Regions from separate parts of the Serratia sp. NCCP-200 genome, predicted to be linked through region 1. Evidence: predicted binding sites of a transcription regulator. Region 1 holds the regulator's gene; each other region holds the start of a gene.
What was found. Region 1 encodes PurR, which represses purine synthesis genes. Its sites were predicted from a motif close to CANGCAAACGTTTGCNTG; they were not measured.

Region 1 (7,080 bases):
CACGGAGTCGGCATGCTCCTGCTGTGTCACCTGCGTTTCATCCGTTCCTTTCCCACGCTGGATCAGATATCCCAAGGCCGCCAAAAATACGGTAGCCACCATTACGGTAGCCGTGGCTAACAGCGGTTGGGCGATAAATGCCGAAACCAACAGGCTGGCGATAAAACATAATCCCAACTGCAGCGTGTTTTGCAGCGCAGCAGCTTTGCCACTGTTGTTGGGGAAGGGCATCAACGCATTGGCTACTAAAATAGGATAGCTGGCACCGTTTACTAACGCCATAAAGCAGAACGGGATCAGCAGAGTGGTCAACGTTGGTTCACTTAGCGTGGCAATCAGATACAACGCCACCATGCTGACACCGTAAGCTAACAGTAACCACGGCAGCAAGGTTTTGCCAGAGATGCGATTTAAGGCGCTACGGCAGCTATAACCCCCTAATAAGAAGGCCAGCGTTTGCGGCACATAGCTCAGGCCAATATCGTTGGGGCTATACCCCATATCGCCGAGGATAAAGGGTGAACCCGTCAGCCAGGCGAAGAAGCCAGCAGAACAGGCAGCAAAAACCATCACGTTGCCGCTGAACACCGGGGATTTCAAGATCTGCATAAAGCCAAGGCTGGGCTTTTTATCGGCGGAAGGTACCAGTCTGCTACGATCTTTCAGCAGCAAGGTGGGGATCAGCAGCAGGGCGGTGATCCCCAACAGCACGGCGAAGATGGCCCGCCATCCCATATGGTTGAGCAACCAGGCACCCAGCAGTGGGGCCAGCGCCGGAGAGAGGGCGACCAGCGGCATAATGGAGGCGAAAACACGGTTGGCTTTGCCATCGCGGTAGCGATCGACCACGATCGCCTGCCAGGTGACGGCGGCGGAACAGACGCCAATGGCTTGAATAAAGCGCAGTGACCATAGTTGCGCCACGTTCTCGACCCAAAGCATACCGAGACAGCCGACGGCGAACAGCGCTAGGCCAATCAATAACACGGGCTTACGGCCAATACGGTCGGACAGCGGCCCCCACAGCAACTGGGCAAAGGCAAAGCCTGCTAGGAAGATACTCAGGCTGGCGCTGATTGCCCCAGCGGAGATTTGCAGATCCTGCTGCATTGCCCCAAAGGCGGGCAGGTACATATCGGTAGCCAGATAGCCCAACATACTCAGGCCGGCCAGGTAGAACATAAATCCAAAATTTCGCATTGCTATTTCTCGTTAAAATTATGTTGTCGCAGGTTTTGAAGCGCCGGCAAGTGTATACGGCTGGATCTCTGCTTGTGAAACGGTAATATTTGCAAGGTGCTGTTAAAAAATTTGAAGGCAAACATATGTGGTCTGAATATTCACTCGATGTGGTAGATGCGGTAGCGCGGACCGGCAGTTTCAGCGCGGCGGCACAGGAGCTGCACCGCGTTCCTTCTGCTGTGAGCTATACGGTGCGCCAACTGGAGCAATGGTTGGCGGTGCCGCTGTTTGAACGCCGTCACCGCGATGTGGAACTCACGCCGGCGGGGGCGCTGTTTATTAAGGAGGCGCGAGTTGTTATCAAAAAAATGCTCGATACCCGACGACAGTGTCAGCAGGTGGCCAACGGTTGGCGCGGGCAACTGCGGATTGCGGTCGATCTGATCGTCAAACCCCAGCGCAGCCGCCAGCTGGTGCTGGATTTTTATCGCCATTTCCCCGACGTAGAACTGATGGTGCAGCCGGAAGTATTCAACGGCGTGTGGGATGCGCTGGTCGATGGCCGCGCTGAGATGGCCATTGGTGCAACGCGTGCGGTGCCGGTGGGCGGCGGTTTTGCCTTTCGCGATATGGGCTTTATGAATTGGCTCTGTGTAGTACATGCTAAACATCCGCTCGCCGCCTTGCAAGGAAAGCTGCGCGACGAACAGCTACGGCCTTATCCCTCGTTGCTGTTGGAAGATACTTCGCGCAATTTACCCAAGCGGGTGACCTGGTCGCTGGATAACCAGCGGCGATTGACCGTGCCGGACTGGGTTTCTGCGGTAGATTGTTTGCGTGCCGGGCTGTGTGTGGGCATGGTACCCGCGCATCGGGTATTGCCGTTGGTACAAAGTGGTGAATTGGTAGTGTTGCCACTGCATGAGCCTTTCCCGCCCAGTGCCTGCTGCCTGACCTGGCAGCAAAACGCCCAGTCTCCGGCCATGGCCTGGCTGTTGGACTATCTGGGCGACAGCGAAACGCTCAATCAGGAATGGCTCAGTGAAGAGGAGCCGGGTGGTTAATCGGGCGCAGTATTGCAGCGCCCCAACAGGAGTTAACGGCGGTAATCGACAAAAGGACCATCGGCGACTGAGCGGCGCTCGATCAGTTTTGGATGTACTTCAATCACCTGCGATTCTTCACGCTTGCTGATAATGCGATCCAACAGCATGGTAAAGGCCATCTCGCCCAGGCGCTCTTTCGGCTGGTGAATGGTGGTCAGCGCCGGGGTGAAGTAGCGGGCATTACGCACGTTGTCGTAGCCAATCACCGAGATATCCTGCGGTACACGCAACCCCAGCTCATCGGCGGCGCAGATCGCCCCCATGGCCATAATATCGCCGCCACAGAAAACGGCGGTTGGACGATGCTTTTGCGACAGGATCTGATGCATGGCTTTGTAGCCAGATTCAGGCTCGAAATCCCCCTGCACGATCCATTCTTCGCGCACTTCGATGTTGGCTTCCTTCATGGCTTTCAGAAAGCCCTGGTGGCGACCTCCACCGGTATTACGCGCCAGTTGACCAGGAATGGCACCGATGTCACGGTGGCCACGTTCGATCAGGTAGCGGCCTGCCAGGTAACCGCCCTCGAAGGCATTGTCGATAATGGTATCGGTGAAGTCTCCGCGCGCGGTACCCCAATCCATCACCACCATGGGAATATTACGGTAATCTTCCAGCATGCCCAGTAGCTGATCTGGATATTCTGAGCACATCACCAGCAAGCCATCGACGCGTTTTTGCGCCAGCATTGCCAGATAGGCTTGCTGTTTATCCAGATTATTGTGCGAGTTACACAAGATCAGGGTATAGCCTTTGCTGTAGCAGCTGTTTTCCACAGCTTCGATCACTTCGGCAAAATAGGGGGCCTCGCTCGAGGTGGCGAGCAAACCGATCGATTTCGTGTGGTTGACCTTGAGGCTGCGGGCCACCGCGCTAGGTGAATAGTGCAGCTCTTTGATGGCGGCCCAAACGGCCGTTTTGGTATCTTCGGCGACGAAACGCGTTTTATTGATAACGTGCGAAACGGTAGTGGTAGAAACGCCAGCGCGTTTGGCCACATCTTTAATCGTTGCCATGTAAAAAATGACTCCTAAACCCACATGTTACAGCATGTAAGTATGATGTTAATCGTTTGCCTGCGTAGATCCTTCCCCAGATAAGCGAAAACTGAGTTTTTAGTGCTGAAGTCGTAAATCGCTTGAACAGGGAGGGGCAGTTTATCGGTACGCAGTTGTGAACTGCGGATTTTGTCGCATATTGAAGAAAAGTGGAAGAGCTAATCGGTAATTATCAGCGGGGAAAGCATAACAAGATTTTAATCACGAACTGTGGGAAAATGATTTGACGTATAAACTGTGTGGCTTATGCTCTGGAAAAGCCAATCTGAGAGGGAGTTGTATATGGATACCAATTTGAAGATGTCATTACTCACCACCGTGGGTGCTTTGGCAATGATTATTGCGTTCAGTTTTATTGCCGCATTGAACTGATCCGTAGCAGAAAAACAAAGGCGCAGCTTCATGCCGCGCCTTATTAGCTAGTCACCCGCCGTTAAGCCAGGTTTTCTGCCACGAACGCCCAGTTAACCAACGCCCAGAAGTTTTCCAGGTACTTTGGCCGCGCATTGCGGTAGTCGATATAGTAAGCATGCTCCCACACGTCAACGGTCAATAACGGAACGTCTGCGCCGGTCAGCGGGGTTGCCGCATTTGAGGTGCTGACGATCGCCAGACTACCGTCCGCTTTTTTCACCAGCCAGGTCCAGCCCGCGCCGAAGTTTTTCACGGCGGCATCGGTGAACTGCTCTTTAAAGGCGGCGAAGGAGCCGAATGACTTATTGATGGCCTCTGCCACTGCGCCCGTTGGCTCGCCACCACCTTGCGGTGATAAGCAGTGCCAATAGAAGGTGTGGTTCCAGACCTGAGCGGCGTTGTTGAACACGCCGCCGGTGGAGGTCTTGACGATCTCGACCAGGGATTTGCCTTCGAACTCGCTGCCTTTCACCAGATTGTTCAGGTTAACCACGTAGGTGTTATGGTGCTTGCCATAGTGGTATTCCAGCGTTTCTGCGGAAATGTGCGGTTCGAGAGCGTTTTTCTCATATGGTAATGCAGGTAATTCAAACGACATTGCTTTCTCCTTTTATAGACAATACGCCTCTCCGACGCTGCAGGCCTAAGGGGCCGAGGGCGGAAAAACGCAATTGCACCACTTTTGTTATGGTTATTAATCTTAACAACTTTCGGAGGGAAAAGAACATCCAAAGTGTGCCAAGTGACTGATTGTTTAAAGTTGCAGCGGGTGATAGAGAGCACGGCCGAGCAGTTGGCTCAGCCGTGAAAGGTTAACGGATGGTGGTAGGGGTCACTACGCGGCGGGCACCAATGTAATGGTTTTGCCAATAGTCGTTATCCAACTGACTGATGCGAATTTCTTCACCGGTGCGCGGTGACTGGATGAACTTACCGTTACCAAGATAGACGCCAACGTGATCGGCGGTGCCACGGTTGTTGATGCGAAAGAACACCAGATCGCCTTTCTCCAGCTCATTACGCTTGATCGGCGCTGCATCACGCAGGTGGTACATTTCGTTGGCGGTACGCGGCATTTTGATTTTCACCACGTCTTTGTACGCGTAATAAATCAGGCCGCTGCAGTCAAAGCCTGTACCAGGTGAAGACCCACCCCAGCGGTAGGGTTTGCCCATTTGCCCCATCAGCTTGGCCATAGCTGTTTGCTTGGCGTGCTGGTAGCGTTTTTTGTGAGCGGCGGAAAGTTTCAACGGCTTTTCGCGGCCAGCCAATTTTGCCGTAGCTTTACCTTCTTCACGATGGCGACCATAACCTTTTTTATAGCCTTTTTTAGGCGGAGTTACTTTTAGCTTGGCTGTTTTGGTTGCTTGGCTTTTGGTTTTAACGCGGGTGGTTTTTTTTGCGGTCTTTAAGGTTGCTGGTTTGGTTTTTAGCGTTTTCGGAGGGGTGGCTGCCTTCACTTTTTTATTGGCTTTCACCGCTTTCTTTTTCTTGCGGTCGTCAGGCCGGGCTTCATTAACGTGACTCTTGCGCTGCTCGGCAGAAACACGTGCCTGTGGCGCAGCGTGCGCCAAATTGAAGAAGAGCTGCGTAAATAGCAGCACAAAAAGTGTAATAATTAACCGCATATCGACGTTACCAACCTTGGCTCCGAAACAGAAATCGAATGAGTCACAGTATTCCCGAAATTCACCCTATAAAACAGCGTGGATCTCATAAATACTAATCCATATTGTGAGAAAACGTTAATGGCATTTTTATTGTTGCAAAATCAAACGTCTGCCGTCTAAAAAAGCGACACAGATCATGTGGTTGGCTTAATGCTCGCCAGCATTGGGCAGCGCAAATATAATAGTGAAACGTCCCGATTAAAAATGTTATTCTGAGGCCATGTTTTAACCGGTTCTGTGTGACCGCCGCTTTTGCTGAGGCAATCAGAGAATGTCCCTGCAAAAGATGGCGTTTTCTTGGCACCGGTCCTGCCGCTACAATACCAGTGTGATGCATGTTGTAGCCATGATGTGGCTTGAGGAAGCAATAATGACGACGATTGAAAAAATTCAGCAGCAAATTTCTGCCAACCCGATCCTGCTGTATATGAAAGGCTCACCGAAATTGCCAAGCTGCGGTTTCTCTGCTCAGGCCGTGCAGGCGCTTTCAGCCTGTGGCGAACGTTTTGCCTATGTTGATATTCTGCAAAACCCGGACATCCGCGCCGAGCTGCCAAAGTACGCCAACTGGCCAACCTTCCCGCAGCTGTGGGTCGATGGTGAACTGGTTGGCGGCTGCGATATCATCATCGAGATGTACCAGCGTGGTGAACTGCAGCCGTTGATCAAAGAAACGGCCGAAAAGTATAAAGATCAGGAAGACCAGCAGCCTTAATGGCGCAGGGTTTTACCCAATAAAATCGGGCGGCACCTTTAACAGTGCCGCCCGATTTTTTATGTCTGTCAGTTTGCCTGTAAGCTATTGCGATTCAACGTTGGCAATCGGCCAGCCACCGAGACGTTTCCAGCGGTTGACCAGTTCACAGAACAGCTGGGCGGTTTGCTGGGTATCATACAGGGCTGAGTGTGCCTGGCTGCTATCAAACGGCATACCGGCGGCGATACAGGCTTTGGCCAGCACCGTCTGTCCTAATACCAGCCCACTAAGCGCAGCGGTATCAAAGGTGGCAAACGGGTGGAACGGGTTGCGTTTCAGGCTGGCGCGCTCGGCGGCGGCCATCAGGAAACTGTGATCAAAGTTGGCATTATGCGCCACGATGATCGCCCGGTTACAGCCCTGATCCTTAATGCCTTTACGCACGGCTTTGAAAATCGCATGCAGCGCATCATATTCACTCACTGCACCACGCAGTGGGTTATGTGGGTCGATACCGTTGAAGGCCAGCGCTTCTGGTTGCAGGTTCGCCCCTTCAAACGGCTCTACATGAAAATGCAGCGTTTCATCTTGCTGCAACCAACCATTTTCATCCATTTTCAGCGTGACGGCGGCAATCTCTAGCAGCGCATCGGTCTGAGCATGAAACCCGGCGGTTTCCACATCAATAACAACGGGATAAAACCCACGGAAACGGCCACTCAGGGCGTTAAGATCACTTTTTTCGGCCATCAGTTTCTTATCTTTAGCGAATTCAGCGCGCATTATGACAAATTTCTTGTCTTGGTGCAGCGGAGATAGAAAGCAGGGCGCATGGCGCGCCCTGGAGAAACCTCAGTTACCGAGGCCGTGACCTGCATGCTTGTTCTCGATCAGTTCGATCTTGTAGCCGTCTGGATCTTCGACGAAGGCAATCACGGTGGTACCGCCCTTGA
Region 2 (7,080 bases), on a different contig from region 1:
CATCTGGAGGTTGTATGTCTTTATCGATTTATGCCCACTCCCCATTGCAGTTTGCTCGTGGTTTGCAGATCCTGTCGGCGTTACTGAAAAAAGGTGAGCAGTTCTTGCAGCAGAAGCAGCAGGCTGAAAGCGTGCTGTTAGAAGCCCGACTGGCGCCAGATATGTTTCCACTGCTACGGCAGGTACAGATTGCCAGCGATGCTGCCAAAGGCGCAGTGGCCAGATTAGCCGGGCAGGAAGTACCGTCCATGCCGGATAACGAAGCCAGCTTTGCCGAGCTGTACCAGCGTATCGAAAAAACTATCGCCTATGTGCAGGGCTTCCAGGCGGCCGATTTCGCCGAGGCCGATAGCCGCAATATTGAGATAAAAAGCAAAACGCGTGATTTTCACTTCACCGCGCAAGATTTCCTGCTGACTTTCGCCATCCCCAACTTTTATTTCCACCTGACCACCGCCTACAACATCCTGCGTAATCAGGGTGTGGAAGTGGGGAAATTGGATTATCTGGGCGCGAAGTAATTTTGGATCTTTCGGGGAGAGGAATATCTCCCCGGTTTGCTGTTATTTAACCAATGGCCTATCGCCAGGCTGGGCAGTCTTGAACTTCGCCAAATACTGCGGCTGGAATATGCACATGCGCAGCACGGTGCGGTATGCGCCGCTAACGAAGAATTCGTCAATCAGTTCGCCTTCCACCTCAAAGCCCAGCTTGCTGTAAATATGGATCGCCTTCGGGTTTTCTTTATCGACGATCAAATACAGCTTATACAGGTTAAGTACCGAGAAGCCGTAGTCCATCGCTAGTTTGGCGGCGGTGCTGGCGTAGCCTTTGCCCTGATGCGCCGGATCGATGATGATCTGGAATTCGGCGCGGCGGTGAATATGGTCGATCTCTACCAGTTCCACCAGCCCGACCTTGGCCCCTTCATGCTCGATGATAAAACGCCGTTCGCTCTGGTCGTGAATGTGTTTATCGTACAGATCGGAAAGCTCGACAAAGGCTTCATAGGGTTCTTCGAACCAGTAGCGCATGACGCTGGCGTTGTTATCCATCTGGTGAACAAACGCCAGATCTTCCCGCTCCAGCGGGCGTAGCCTGACGTTGGTGGTGCTCGACATACATTCTCCTCGGTATTATTAATCTGGCAAAAGTATAACCTCAGGAGCTGATTGAAGGCGAAAAAAAACGGCACCGTGAAAGGCACCGTTTAGCTTGCGGTTAAATTGCGGGTCAGTCGGCGGCATAGCCTTGTGCTGGCAGGCGTTCACCATCCAGCCAGGCAGCGTTGTCGCGCATTGCCAGGCGCCCTTCGATAAACCAGCTCACCACCAGAGGGTATATGGTGTGTTCCTGGGTCTGCACCCGCTCAATGACCTCATCTTCCTCGTCACCGGGGAAGATCGGCACCTTGGCTTGCAGGATCACCGGGCCACCGTCGAGCTGCTCCGTGACGAAATGTACCGAAGTGCCATGCTCGGCGTCGCCGTTGTCGATAGCCTGGCGATGGGTATGCAACCCGGGGTATTTCGGCAGCAGGGAAGGGTGGATATTCAGCATGCGCCCGGCATAGCGCTGCACAAACGCGTTGCTGAGAATGCGCATATAACCGGCCAGCACCACCAGATCGGGTTGGTATTGGTCGATAGCTTGCGCCAGCGCGGCGTCAAAGGCTTCGCGATCGGCAAAGGCTTTGGCATCCAGCGCTTGAGCGGCAATGCCTGCCTCTTCTGCACGCTGCAGGCCATAAGCCTGTGCGTTGTTGCTGAGTACCGCCACGATAGTGGCGGCGATCCTGCCCTGTTGGCAGGCGTCGATCAGTGCCTGGAGATTACTCCCCTGGCCGGAGACCAACACCACAATCTTTTTCATCACTGGATGACCACTTGTTGTTCGTCAGAAGAAGCGGTCAGTTTACCAATCTGCCAGGCTTTTTCACCCGCAGCGGTCAATATTGCGATGGCTTTTTCTACCGACTCCTGTGGCAGCGCGATCACCATACCGACACCGCAGTTAAAGGTACGATACATTTCATGGCGGCTCACGTTGCCCGCCTGCTGCAACCAACTAAACACGGCAGGCCACTGCCAGCTAGATTCGTCGATCACCGCCTGCATCCCTTCTGGCAGCACGCGTGGGATGTTTTCCCAGAAGCCGCCACCGGTCAGGTGAGCTATCGCATGCACTTCCACTTTCTCGATCAATTCCAGTACCGATTTGACGTAAATCTTGGTCGGCTCGAGCAGATGATCTGCCAGCGGTTTGCCTGCCAGGTCGGTGGTAGTGGGGTCGGTCTTGCTCACTTCCAGGATCTTGCGCACCAGCGAATAACCGTTGGAGTGCGGGCCTGAAGCGCCCAGAGCGATCAGCGCATCGCCAGACTCTACTTTGCTGCCGTCGATGATTTCGGATTTCTCAACCACGCCCACGCAGAAACCGGCGACGTCATAGTCTTCACCGTGGTACATGCCAGGCATTTCGGCAGTTTCACCACCCACTAACGCACAGCCGGATTGTTTACAGCCTTCGGCAATCCCGGTGATCACGCTGGCGGCGGTATCCACATCCAGTTTGCCGGTGGCGAAGTAATCGAGGAAGAACAGCGGCTCAGCGCCCTGAACCACCAGATCGTTAACACACATCGCCACCAGATCGATACCGATGGTGTCGTGGCGTTTTAAATCCATCGCCAGACGCAGCTTGGTGCCCACGCCGTCGGTGCCGGAAACCAGTATCGGCTCGCGGTATTTCTGCGGCAACGCGCACAGGGCGCCAAAACCGCCCAGCCCACCCATTACTTCCGGGCGGCGGGTCTGTTTCACTACACCTTTGATGCGGTCTACCAATGCGTTGCCAGCATCGATATCGACACCTGCGTCTTTATAGCTGAGAGAGGTTTTGTCGGTCACTGCGCGATCCCCACGACGGTTTGCGGTTTGAGAACGGTGCTTCCGGCGGTGATGCCGGAACCAGGCGCGGCAATTCTAACAGCGCAAGCAAACGTTTGCGAGAACCATGTGAGCCCGCTCGAACTTTTCGTCTTCTATACTGTTGATCACTCTTTTGTTGATCTCGATCTGGCTATTGGTAGTGGCGTCGGGAGCAAAAGGCGGTATAATCCGGCGATTTTTTTGGCCGTCAACCACCTTAATAGGAGAAAAATGATGAAGATCGTTGAGGTGAAACACCCGCTGGTTAAGCACAAGCTTGGTCTGATGCGCGAACACGATATCAGCACCAAACGCTTTCGTGAGCTGGCTTCTGAAGTGGGTAGTTTGCTGACCTATGAAGCGACCGCCGATCTGGTGACAGAGAAAGTTACCATCGAAGGCTGGTGTGGGCCGGTTGAAGTTGAGCAGATTAAAGGGAAAAAAATTACCGTAGTGCCTATCCTGCGTGCCGGTCTGGGCATGATGGAAGGAGTGCTGGAGCACGTACCGAGTGCTCGTATCAGCGTGGTTGGGGTTTATCGTGATGAAGAAACCCTGGAGCCGGTCCCTTATTTCCAGAAACTGGTTTCCAACATTGACGAGCGCATGGCGCTGGTGGTTGACCCAATGCTGGCTACCGGTGGTTCGATGATCGCCACTATCGACCTGCTGAAGAAAGCCGGTTGCAGCAGCATCAAGGTGCTGGTGCTGGTCGCCGCTCCTGAAGGGATCGCCGCGCTGGAGAAAGCGCATCCAGATGTTGAGCTGTATACCGCGTCGATCGATCAATGTCTGAATGACAAAGGGTACATCGTGCCTGGCCTGGGTGATGCAGGCGACAAGATATTTGGTACCAAATAATAAATAAGCCGACCTGAGAGTCGGCTTTTTAATGCCCTTTGGATTGCTAACACTGGCAATCCATTGGGTATTAATCACCAAGCTAACACAACTGATACTAACTCAGAGGAAAAACACCCCATGACCCGTCGCGCCATCGGCGTTAGTGAACGCCCGCCGCTGTTCCAGACCATCCCACTCAGCTTCCAGCATCTGTTTGCCATGTTCGGGGCCACCGTGCTGGTGCCGATCCTGTTCAAGATCAACCCGGCGACGGTGCTGTTGTTCAACGGCGTGGGGACATTGCTGTATCTGTTTATCTGTAAAGGCAAGATACCTGCCTATCTGGGTTCCAGCTTTGCGTTTATTTCACCGGTGTTGCTGCTGTTGCCGCTGGGGTATGAGGTTGCACTGGGCGGTTTTATCATGTGTGGCGTGTTGTTCTGCCTGGTGGCGTTGATCGTCAAGAAGGCGGGAACCGGCTGGCTGGATGTGATGTTCCCGCCTGCGGCGATGGGCGCAATCGTTGCCGTCATCGGTTTGGAGTTGGCGGGCGTGGCGGCCAACATGGCCGGGCTGCTACCGGCGGAAGGCACCTCCGCAGACAGCACGACCATCACTATTTCACTGGTGACGCTGGGTGTTACCGTATTGGGCTCGGTGCTGTTCCGCGGCTTCCTGGCGATTATCCCGATCCTGATCGGGGTGTTGGTAGGCTATGCGCTGTCGTTCTTTATGGGCGTGGTGGATCTGACGCCAATCCGTGACGCGCACTGGTTTGCCTTGCCGACCTTCTACACGCCACGCTTTGAGTGGTTTGCCATCTTTACCATTCTGCCAGCGGCATTGGTGGTGATTGCCGAGCACGTTGGTCACCTGGTAGTCACGGCGAACATCGTTAAAAAAGACCTGCTGCGCGATCCGGGCCTGCACCGTTCCATGTTTGCTAACGGGATTTCTACCGTGATCTCCGGCTTCTTCGGCTCTACGCCTAACACCACCTATGGTGAGAACATCGGTGTCATGGCCATCACTAAGGTTTATAGCACCTGGGTGATCGGCGGCGCGGCTATTCTGGCCATTCTGCTTTCCTGCGTAGGCAAGCTGGCGGCGGCGATCCAGGTGGTACCGGTGCCGGTAATGGGTGGTGTTTCCCTGTTGCTGTATGGTGTAATTGGCGCTTCGGGTATCCGCGTATTGATCGAATCCAAGGTGGATTACAACAAGGCGCAGAACCTGATCCTGACTTCGGTGATCTTGATTATTGGCGTTAGCGGCGCGAAAGTGCATATCGGTGCGGCGGAGCTGAAAGGTATGGCATTGGCGACCATCGTTGGCGTCGGCCTGAGCCTGCTGTTCAAGCTGATCAGCCTGTACCGCAAGGAAGAAGAAGTGATCGATGTGCCAGAAGAGCGACTGGACCAAAAATAATCGGCAAAGCTCTATTAGCTTGCTGGTAGAGTGGGCCTGATGATGATTGTGCCTTCATGGTCAGGGAATGTCTCTTGAGTGCTTCTAGGTCCACTATAGCCTGCTTGCCGTGTCTTGATAGCAGGCTATTGGTACGGATAATTGGGCAACAGGATAGTACATCTGCCAACGGTTGCCCGGTTATAACCGATTACAATAAAAGACCGGAATGTCGGTTTCATAGATAAAGTACCCTTGCTTACCTGCTGGGCGTATGGTGTAGCCTGACAAACTGTTTATTTTAGAAAAAACATCGGGTACAAGGCGTTTTTCGACATTTTCAGGGATGGTGTCTCGGGCATATTTATTTATATAGAGGGTTTTAAAAAAATACAAGCCATTATCGTCAACTTGGTAGCTGACAATGATATCACGCCTGATAAAGTACGTGTTCTTCCCATCATAAAAGTTTGCAGTTATTGAGAGTTTACCTCTGCCATCATCTTTGTCGCTGTCGCCTTTTAAATTTATTATAATGTTATAGTTGGCAACCACTTCAGGTTTTGGTACGTAAAATTTAAAATAAAGCTTAGACTCACAAGAGATAGTTTCTGTTTTATTATCTAAATAAAAAATGTAATACGCTACGGCCAGCATGGCACATAATAACATTACTAATGGAATAATGACTTTAGTTTTCATAGCCAGTCCAATGATATGATTTACAATTACTTCTAGCATCACCATCAATGCGGTTATCACATAAGAAAATTGATTCTCGTTTAATTACAGGGTTTCCAAAGTAATACAAAGACTGGTTTCCTACGTTATTACACTCTATGCTGTGATTTTCAATTCTTGATTTTATATATAAGGGAGTGAATTCCCCATCTTCCCCATAAATATCACAATGCTGATACTTCCCTATTAATGTGTAACCGACCCCTAAAGGTTTTTTGACGTTGTAAATATAAATTGATGAGCCAATGATGAGGGTGAAAATCATCACAAAATAAAAGGTGCTGCGTCTTTTTAGTAAGCTGGTTTTTTTGGGGGGTAACGCATTGATTACTAATGCAGGCTTTTCTTCCACCTCTTGCTGTTTTTCTTGATGATTATCTTCTTTTACGTATTCAACTTCATTTTGGAATAGCTCAATAGTAAATTCTTGCGGGATATTGAACCCGGAACGCGGAGTTGTTTTAATAATGTTTTTATCTAACCCCAGTGAGCAAAGGTGTTTTCTCAGGATATAGATATGTTGATATAGGGTATTAGTGCCTACAATGACACCTTTCTGTCCCCAAATGTCATCGATAAGCTCATCTGGAGAGACAATTTGATGATCTGCATCAATGAGTTTCTGTAAACATTTAGCCGCAGGGTTAGAAAGCTTTTCTTTTACTTCTGGCTCATTAAGGTTGAAAACTTCCCCGTCATCAATATTGTAAACTATCTTTTTATCTATCAAATAGTAACCAACCATCTCAATCCTCTGAGTAATGAATGCCACCCATAAGGATGGGATTATTCCCAGCGCATGTAAAGTCTTATCCCGATTTAATTTAACATCTATATAGTGTCTAAGAGTAAACCGGCAACGTGCGGCGGCCAGGTACAGATACTTTGCTGCAGCAGAAAGGGCCGGAGGGGGCCCTTACTCCGGCTCCGCATATTGTCTGCGTTTCAGATGCGGGTGCAGTACAATAGTGTGGTATCGGTCTGGCCTACCAGATAGCCTTGTTTGCCAACCAGGCATACTATGTCATCCGCCAAACCCTTCACTATATGTTTGCTTGGGCTTTGACAAGCGGGCTCTCTATTATGCGCTTTTGAATTGATATAGTTCCAGGATAAATTATCAGAGGAGCTAAAGAGGGGACGGTTTCCATTTTGATAC
Region 3 (7,080 bases), on a different contig from region 1:
GCGTGCGGACAAGCACATTGGCGGTTCGTTGGAGGCGGCGGTTACGCTGTACGCCGATAGCGATCTGGCAGCACGCCTGAACAGCCTGCAGGACGAACTGCGCTTTGTGTTGCTGACCTCTTCGGCCAGCGTAGCACCGTTTGCCGATGCTCCTGCCGATGCGCAGCAAAGTGAACTGTTGAAAGGGCTGAAAATTGCGTTCAGCAAAGCGGATGGTGAGAAGTGCCCGCGCTGCTGGCATTACACCACCGATGTCGGCCAGGTAGCGGAGCACGCAGAACTTTGCGGCCGCTGTGTGACTAACGTAGCCGGTGACGGCGAAAAACGTAACTTTGCCTGAGATCAAGCGCCTGATGAGTAGACCGATAAGTTCGACCGGCTTGCGCTGGCTATGGCTGGTAGTGGTGGTGCTGGCGCTGGATTTTTTCAGCAAACAGTGGATCCTGAGTAACTTCGTGCTGGGCCAGACCCAGCCGTTGTTCCCGTCAATCAACCTGTACTATGCGCGTAACTACGGCGCGGCGTTCAGTTTCCTGGCGGATCACGGTGGCTGGCAGCGCTGGTTCTTTGCCGGTATTGCGGTCGCCATCGTGGCGGTGCTGCTGGTGATGATGTATCGCAGCAGTGCCCAGCAGAAGCTGAACAATATCGCCTATGCCTTTATTATCGGCGGTGCGCTCGGCAACCTGTTTGATCGTCTGTGGCATGGCTTTGTGGTCGATTTCATCGACTTTTATATCGGCAACTGGCATTACCCGACCTTCAATCTGGCGGACAGCTTTATCTGCGTCGGTGCCGCCATGATCGTGCTGGAAGGGTTCTTGCCAGCGAAGAAAAGCGTCAACAGCGAAGGTAAGTGATATGACTGCTCAGGTTAACGGCAACAGCGCAGTGCTGGTGCATTTCACGCTGAAACTGGCAGATGGAACGACCGCGGAATCCACCCAGGGCAACGGCAAACCAGCGCTGTTCCGCCTGGGCGATGGCAGCCTGTCTGCTCCGCTGGAACAGCACCTGATCGGTCTGCGGGCAGGGGACAAATGTGCGTTTACCCTGCAACCGGAAGCCGCGTTCGGTGCGGAGAACCCGGATCTGATCCAGTTCTTCTCGCGCCGCGACTTCAACGAAACCGGCGTGCCGGATGTCGGCACCATCATGCTGTTTACCGCCATCGACGGCAGCGAAATGCCTGGTGTGGTGCGCGAAGTGGCGGAAGATTCGATCACCGTTGATTTCAACCATCCGTTGGCGGGGCATCCGGTGACCTTCGATATCGAAGTGCTGGAGATTGACCCGCAGCAGGAGGAAGCGCATGCAAATATTGCTGGCTAACCCGCGTGGCTTCTGCGCCGGAGTTGATCGTGCGATCAGCATCGTAGAACGTGCGCTGGAGATTTATGGCGCGCCGATTTACGTGCGTCACGAAGTGGTGCATAACCGCTACGTGGTCGAAAGCCTGCGCGAGCGCGGGGCGGTCTTTATCGAAGAGATTGCGGAAGTGCCGGACGGCTCGATCCTGATCTTCTCCGCCCACGGTGTGTCACAGGCAGTTCGGGCCGAGGCCAAAGCCCGCGATCTGACCATGCTGTTTGATGCTACCTGTCCGTTGGTGACCAAGGTGCATATGGAAGTGGCTCGGGCCAGCCGTAAGGGCACCGAAGCAATCCTGATTGGCCATGCCGGGCATCCGGAAGTGGAAGGCACCATGGGCCAGTACAGCAACCCTGAGGGGGGCATGTACCTGGTTGAGTCGCCGGAAGATGTCTGGCAATTGCAGGTGAAGAACGAACATAACCTGTGCTTTATGACCCAGACCACGTTATCGGTGGACGATACTTCTGACGTGATCGATGCGTTGCGTAAGCGCTTCCCGGATATTATCGGGCCGCGCAAGGACGATATCTGCTATGCCACCACCAACCGTCAGGAAGCGGTGCGCAGCTTGGCAGGTGATGCCGACGTGGTGCTGGTAGTGGGGTCGAAGAACTCGTCCAACTCCAACCGCCTGGCGGAACTTGCCCAGCGTGTGGGTAAACCAGCCTATCTGATCGACTCGGCGGCGGACATTCAGGAATCCTGGTTGAAAGACGCCAGCAACATTGGCGTCACCGCCGGAGCCTCTGCGCCGGACGTGCTGGTTCAGGACGTCATCAGTCGCTTGAAAGCCTTGGGCGGCAAGGATGTGCATGAGCTTAGCGGCCGTGAAGAGAACATCGTGTTTGAAGTGCCGAAAGAACTGCGCATGGATATCAAGCAGATCGACTGATCGTTGCCAATATCATTAAGTAACGGGAAGCCTTGGCTTCCCGTTTTGCGTTTTAACTAACTGTAATTAATGGCTCCCACTAGTCTCAGGCTTCAGGTGTCGCAGTATTGAGCTCGCCCATTAGCGTGCAGAATGAGCAAAAATCGACTTTATCGCCATTCATCGCAATGCATAAATAGTGCATGATTATGTAGCAACAGAAGGTTGACGCTAATCGGGTAATTGTTAATCAATTGACAGCGTTACTGATAACATACCGGGCATATCATAATTTTCTAATCCGTAAGCAAATCCTCTGGTAGTGATAGGGTAGGGAAGTTACCCTGAATCCATAGCCGAGGAGTGGCTTTTGACCATAAAAGAGAGCGAAGTATGACTGATTCACAAATCCGCATCGCGATTGCGGGTTCCGGTGGCCGTATGGGGCGCCAATTGATACAGGCCGTGCAGCAGGCACAGGGCGTGGTATTGGGTGCAGCACTGGAGCGCCCGGGTTCTAGCCTGGTTGGCACAGATGCCGGCGAACTGGCTGGCGTTGGCACCGTAGGCGTCACCGTCAGCGATAACCTGGAAAAGGTTGTCAGCGATTTCGATATCCTGATCGACTTCACCCGCCCGGAAGGCACCCTGGCCCATCTGGCGTTTTGCGTGGCCCACGGCAAAGCCATGGTGATCGGTACCACCGGTTTTGATGATGCGGGTAAAGCGGCCATTCAGGACGCGGCACAGCAGATTGGTATCGTGTTTGCCGCCAACTTCAGCGTGGGTGTCAACGTGGTGCTCAAGCTGTTGGAAAAAGCGGCCAAGGTAATGGGTGATTATACCGATATCGAAATTGTGGAAGCTCACCACCGCCACAAGGTAGATGCCCCTTCAGGAACGGCGTTAGCCATGGGCGAGGCGATTGCCGGTGCCTTGGGAAGGGATCTGAAAGAGTGCGCGGTTTACGAGCGCGTGGGTTATACCGGCGAGCGCGATCCAAAGAGCATCGGCTTTGCCACCATTCGTGCCGGGGATATTGTGGGTGAACATACCGCCATGTTTGCCGATATTGGCGAGCGGGTAGAGATCACCCATAAAGCCTCAAGCCGGATGACGTTTGCCAATGGCGCGGTGCGCGCCGCATCCTGGATATCAAACCAGCATAATGGGCTGTTTGATATGCGAGATGTGCTCGGTTTAGACCAGTTATAATTTTAATTAACACCATCGTGATGTGGTTGTGTTGATCATAATGATATGATAATCGGACAATAATTTTATTGTCCTTTTTTTTAACATTAAAAATAAAGCTTACGATTGATTTTAATTTTGTAGCCATTGTTTTTATATATTATCCGGTCTAATTCCTGTTTTTACTGCCATCTTTATTGCTCCCCGCATCGATTTTAGCTGTTTTAAGCTATTTTTTCTGTCACTGTGTCTCGCAACCGTTTACTCAGCCTAGTTTGCTGGTGTTTTTGTGCCTGTGGCCCCCTTTAAACCCTGAGGTCAGCAAAAATAATGGAAAAAATGGCGCTTTATCTAGACAAGCGGGACGCTCATCATTAAAATGCGCCCAATTTGCCAAAAATTGGCCTTGAGGGCGGTTTTTGCATTGATTTAGGGCGTGAAATCTGAATTAATATGCAAATATTGTGATTGATTATTCCTCGGAGGGTGTTTTGATTAAGTCAGCGCTATTGGTTCTGGAAGACGGAACCCAATTCCACGGTCGGGCCATCGGGGCAGAAGGTACGGCAGTGGGGGAAGTGGTCTTCAATACCTCGATGACCGGTTATCAAGAAATCCTCACTGATCCTTCCTACTCCCGCCAGATCGTTACTCTTACTTATCCTCATATCGGCAATGTCGGCACCAATGATTCCGACGCAGAATCCTCCGCTGTTCATGCTCAAGGCCTTGTCATCCGCGACCTGCCACTGATTGCCAGCAACTACCGCAACGAAATGGGCCTCGCCGATTACCTCAAGCGTCACAATATCGTGGCGATTGCCGATATCGATACCCGCAAGCTGACCCGCCTGCTGCGTGAGAAAGGCGCACAGAACGGCTGCATCATCGCGGGCGACCTCACTGATGCCGAACTGGCGCTGCAGAAAGCCAAAGCTTTCCCTGGCCTGAAAGGCATGGACCTGGCAAAAGAGGTCACCACCAAAGAGGCTTACGCCTGGCAACAGGGGAGCTGGACGCTGGAAGGCGATTTGCCGGAGGCCAAACCTGCGGGCGAACTGCCTTACCATGTGGTGGCCTACGATTACGGTGCCAAGCGCAACATCCTGCGCATGTTGGTGGATCGCGGCTGCCGCCTCACAGTGGTGCCAGCGCAAACCCCTGCGGAAGTGGTGCTGAAAATGGCTCCGGACGGCATCTTCCTGTCCAACGGCCCTGGTGACCCAGAGCCTTGCGATTACGCCATCACCGCCATCAAACGCTTCCTGGAAACCGATATCCCGGTATTTGGTATCTGCCTGGGCCACCAACTGTTGGCGCTGGCCAGCGGTGCCAAAACCATGAAGATGAAGCTTGGCCACCACGGTGGTAACCACCCGGTGAAGGATCTGGATAACAACACCGTGATGATCACCGCGCAGAACCATGGCTTTGCCGTTGATGAAAATAATCTGCCGAGCACGTTGCGCGTCACGCATAAATCCCTGTTCGACCACACGGTGCAGGGTATCCATCGTACTGATAAAGCCGCGTTCAGCTTCCAGGGCCACCCAGAAGCCAGCCCAGGCCCGCACGATGCCGCGCCGCTGTTCGATCACTTTATCGAACTGATTGAGACTTACCGTACCAACGCCAAATAATCAGGAGCCAGAAAAGCCATGCCAAAACGTACAGATATAAAAAGCATCCTGATCCTCGGCGCTGGCCCGATCGTTATCGGCCAGGCGTGTGAATTTGACTACTCTGGTGCTCAGGCGTGTAAGGCGCTGCGTGAAGAAGGTTACCGCGTCGTACTGGTCAACTCGAACCCGGCCACCATCATGACCGACCCGGAAATGGCCGACGCTACCTACATCGAGCCGATCCACTGGGAAGTGGTGCGTAAAATCATCGAGAAAGAGCGCCCGGATGCGGTGCTGCCAACCATGGGTGGGCAAACTGCGCTGAACTGTGCGTTGGAGCTGGAACGTCAGGGCGTACTGGCCGAGTTCGGCGTTACCATGATCGGCGCTACCGCCGATGCCATCGACAAAGCTGAAGACCGCCGCCGTTTCGATATCGCCATGAAGAAAATTGGCCTGGACACGGCGCGTTCCGGCATCGCCCATAATATGGAAGAAGCGTTGGCGGTGGCCGCCGATGTGGGCTTCCCCTGCATTATCCGCCCGTCATTTACCATGGGCGGCACCGGTGGCGGTATCGCCTATAACCGCGAAGAGTTCGAAGAGATCTGCGAGCGCGGTCTGGATCTGTCCCCGACCAAAGAGCTGCTGATTGACGAATCGCTGATCGGCTGGAAAGAGTACGAGATGGAGGTGGTGCGCGATAAGAATGACAACTGCATCATCGTCTGCTCGATCGAAAACATCGATGCCATGGGGATCCATACCGGTGACTCCATCACGGTGGCTCCAGCGCAAACGCTGACCGACAAAGAATACCAAATCATGCGTAACGCCTCGATGGCGGTACTGCGTGAGATCGGCGTGGAAACCGGCGGCTCCAACGTGCAGTTCTCGGTGAATCCGAAAACCGGCCGCCTGATCGTGATTGAAATGAACCCACGCGTATCCCGTTCATCGGCGCTGGCCTCGAAAGCGACCGGCTTCCCGATTGCCAAGATCGCCGCCAAGCTGGCGGTGGGCTACACCCTCGATGAGCTGATGAATGACATCACCGGTGGCCGTACGCCAGCCTCCTTTGAGCCTTCCATCGACTACGTCGTCACCAAGATCCCGCGCTTCAACTTCGAGAAGTTTGCCGGAGCCAACGATCGCCTGACCACCCAGATGAAGTCGGTCGGCGAGGTGATGGCGATTGGCCGCACTCAGCAGGAGTCATTGCAGAAAGCGCTGCGCGGCCTGGAAGTGGGCGCGACCGGGTTTGATCCGAAAGTGAGCCTGGACGATCCGGAAGCCTTGACCAAGATCCGCCGTGAGCTGAAGGATGCGGGTTCCGATCGTATCTGGTACATCGCCGATGCTTTCCGCGCCGGTCTGTCCGTCGATGGCGTGTTCAACCTGACCAACATCGACCGCTGGTTCCTGGTGCAGATTGAAGAGCTGGTGCGTCTGGAAGAGCAGGTTGCCGAAGCGGGCATCAACGGCCTGAACGCTGATTTCCTGCGCACGCTCAAGCGTAAAGGCTTTGCCGATGCGCGCCTGGCCAAGCTGGCTGGCGTGGCGGAAAGCGAAATCCGCAAGTTGCGCCATAGCTTCAACATGCACCCTGTCTACAAGCGTGTGGACACCTGTGCGGCAGAATTTGCGACCGACACCGCCTACATGTATTCCACCTATGAAGACGAGTGTGAATCCAACCCGACCAACGATCGCCCGAAAATCATGATCCTGGGCGGTGGCCCGAACCGTATCGGCCAGGGCATCGAGTTCGACTATTGCTGCGTACACGCCTCGTTGGCGCTGCGCGAAGACGGTTACGAGACCATCATGGTCAACTGTAACCCGGAAACTGTCTCTACCGACTACGACACCTCGGATCGCCTGTACTTCGAACCGGTGACGTTGGAAGACGTGCTGGAAATCGTGCGCATCGAGAAGCCAAAAGGCGTGATCGTGCAGTACGGCGGGCAAACCCCGTTGAAACTGGCGCGTGAGCTGGAAGCTGCAGGCGTGCCGATT

Region 2: a site for PurR is predicted at 2,994-3,011, ahead of purM (phosphoribosylformylglycinamidine cyclo-ligase). Genes of this name have one in related genera too.
Region 3: a site for PurR is predicted at 3,690-3,707, ahead of carA (glutamine-hydrolyzing carbamoyl-phosphate synthase small subunit). Genes of this name have one in related genera too.

Annotation. Positions count from the first base shown of each region.
Region 1 covers NZ_BAAKUJ010000003.1:365,527-372,606, forward strand. The annotation lists gene punC (purine nucleoside transporter PunC) at 1-1,200, opposite strand, end outside; gene punR (DNA-binding transcriptional activator PunR) at 1,326-2,246, shown strand; gene purR (HTH-type transcriptional repressor PurR) at 2,279-3,304, opposite strand; gene cydH (cytochrome bd-I oxidase subunit CydH) at 3,629-3,718, shown strand; gene sodB (superoxide dismutase [Fe]) at 3,780-4,358, opposite strand; gene AC6HVW_RS11880 (C40 family peptidase) at 4,573-5,388, opposite strand; gene AC6HVW_RS11885 (Grx4 family monothiol glutaredoxin) at 5,798-6,145, shown strand; gene rnt (ribonuclease T) at 6,230-6,910, opposite strand; gene gloA (lactoylglutathione lyase) at 6,980-7,080, opposite strand, start outside.
Region 2 covers NZ_BAAKUJ010000001.1:270,175-277,254, forward strand. The annotation lists gene AC6HVW_RS01230 (DUF1993 domain-containing protein) at 15-521, shown strand; gene speG (spermidine N1-acetyltransferase) at 564-1,121, opposite strand; gene purN (phosphoribosylglycinamide formyltransferase) at 1,234-1,872, opposite strand; gene purM (phosphoribosylformylglycinamidine cyclo-ligase) at 1,872-2,909, opposite strand; gene upp (uracil phosphoribosyltransferase) at 3,165-3,791, shown strand; gene uraA (uracil permease) at 3,912-5,201, shown strand; gene AC6HVW_RS01260 (YqeJ family protein) at 5,382-5,882, opposite strand; gene AC6HVW_RS01265 (winged helix-turn-helix domain-containing protein) at 5,872-6,666, opposite strand; gene AC6HVW_RS01270 (winged helix-turn-helix domain-containing protein) at 6,867-7,080, opposite strand, start outside.
Region 3 covers NZ_BAAKUJ010000005.1:300,712-307,791, reverse strand. The annotation lists gene ileS (isoleucine--tRNA ligase) at 1-340, shown strand, start outside; gene lspA (signal peptidase II) at 354-860, shown strand; gene fkpB (FKBP-type peptidyl-prolyl cis-trans isomerase) at 862-1,332, shown strand; gene ispH (4-hydroxy-3-methylbut-2-enyl diphosphate reductase) at 1,313-2,266, shown strand; gene dapB (4-hydroxy-tetrahydrodipicolinate reductase) at 2,639-3,460, shown strand; gene carA (glutamine-hydrolyzing carbamoyl-phosphate synthase small subunit) at 3,931-5,079, shown strand; gene carB (carbamoyl-phosphate synthase large subunit) at 5,098-7,080, shown strand, end outside.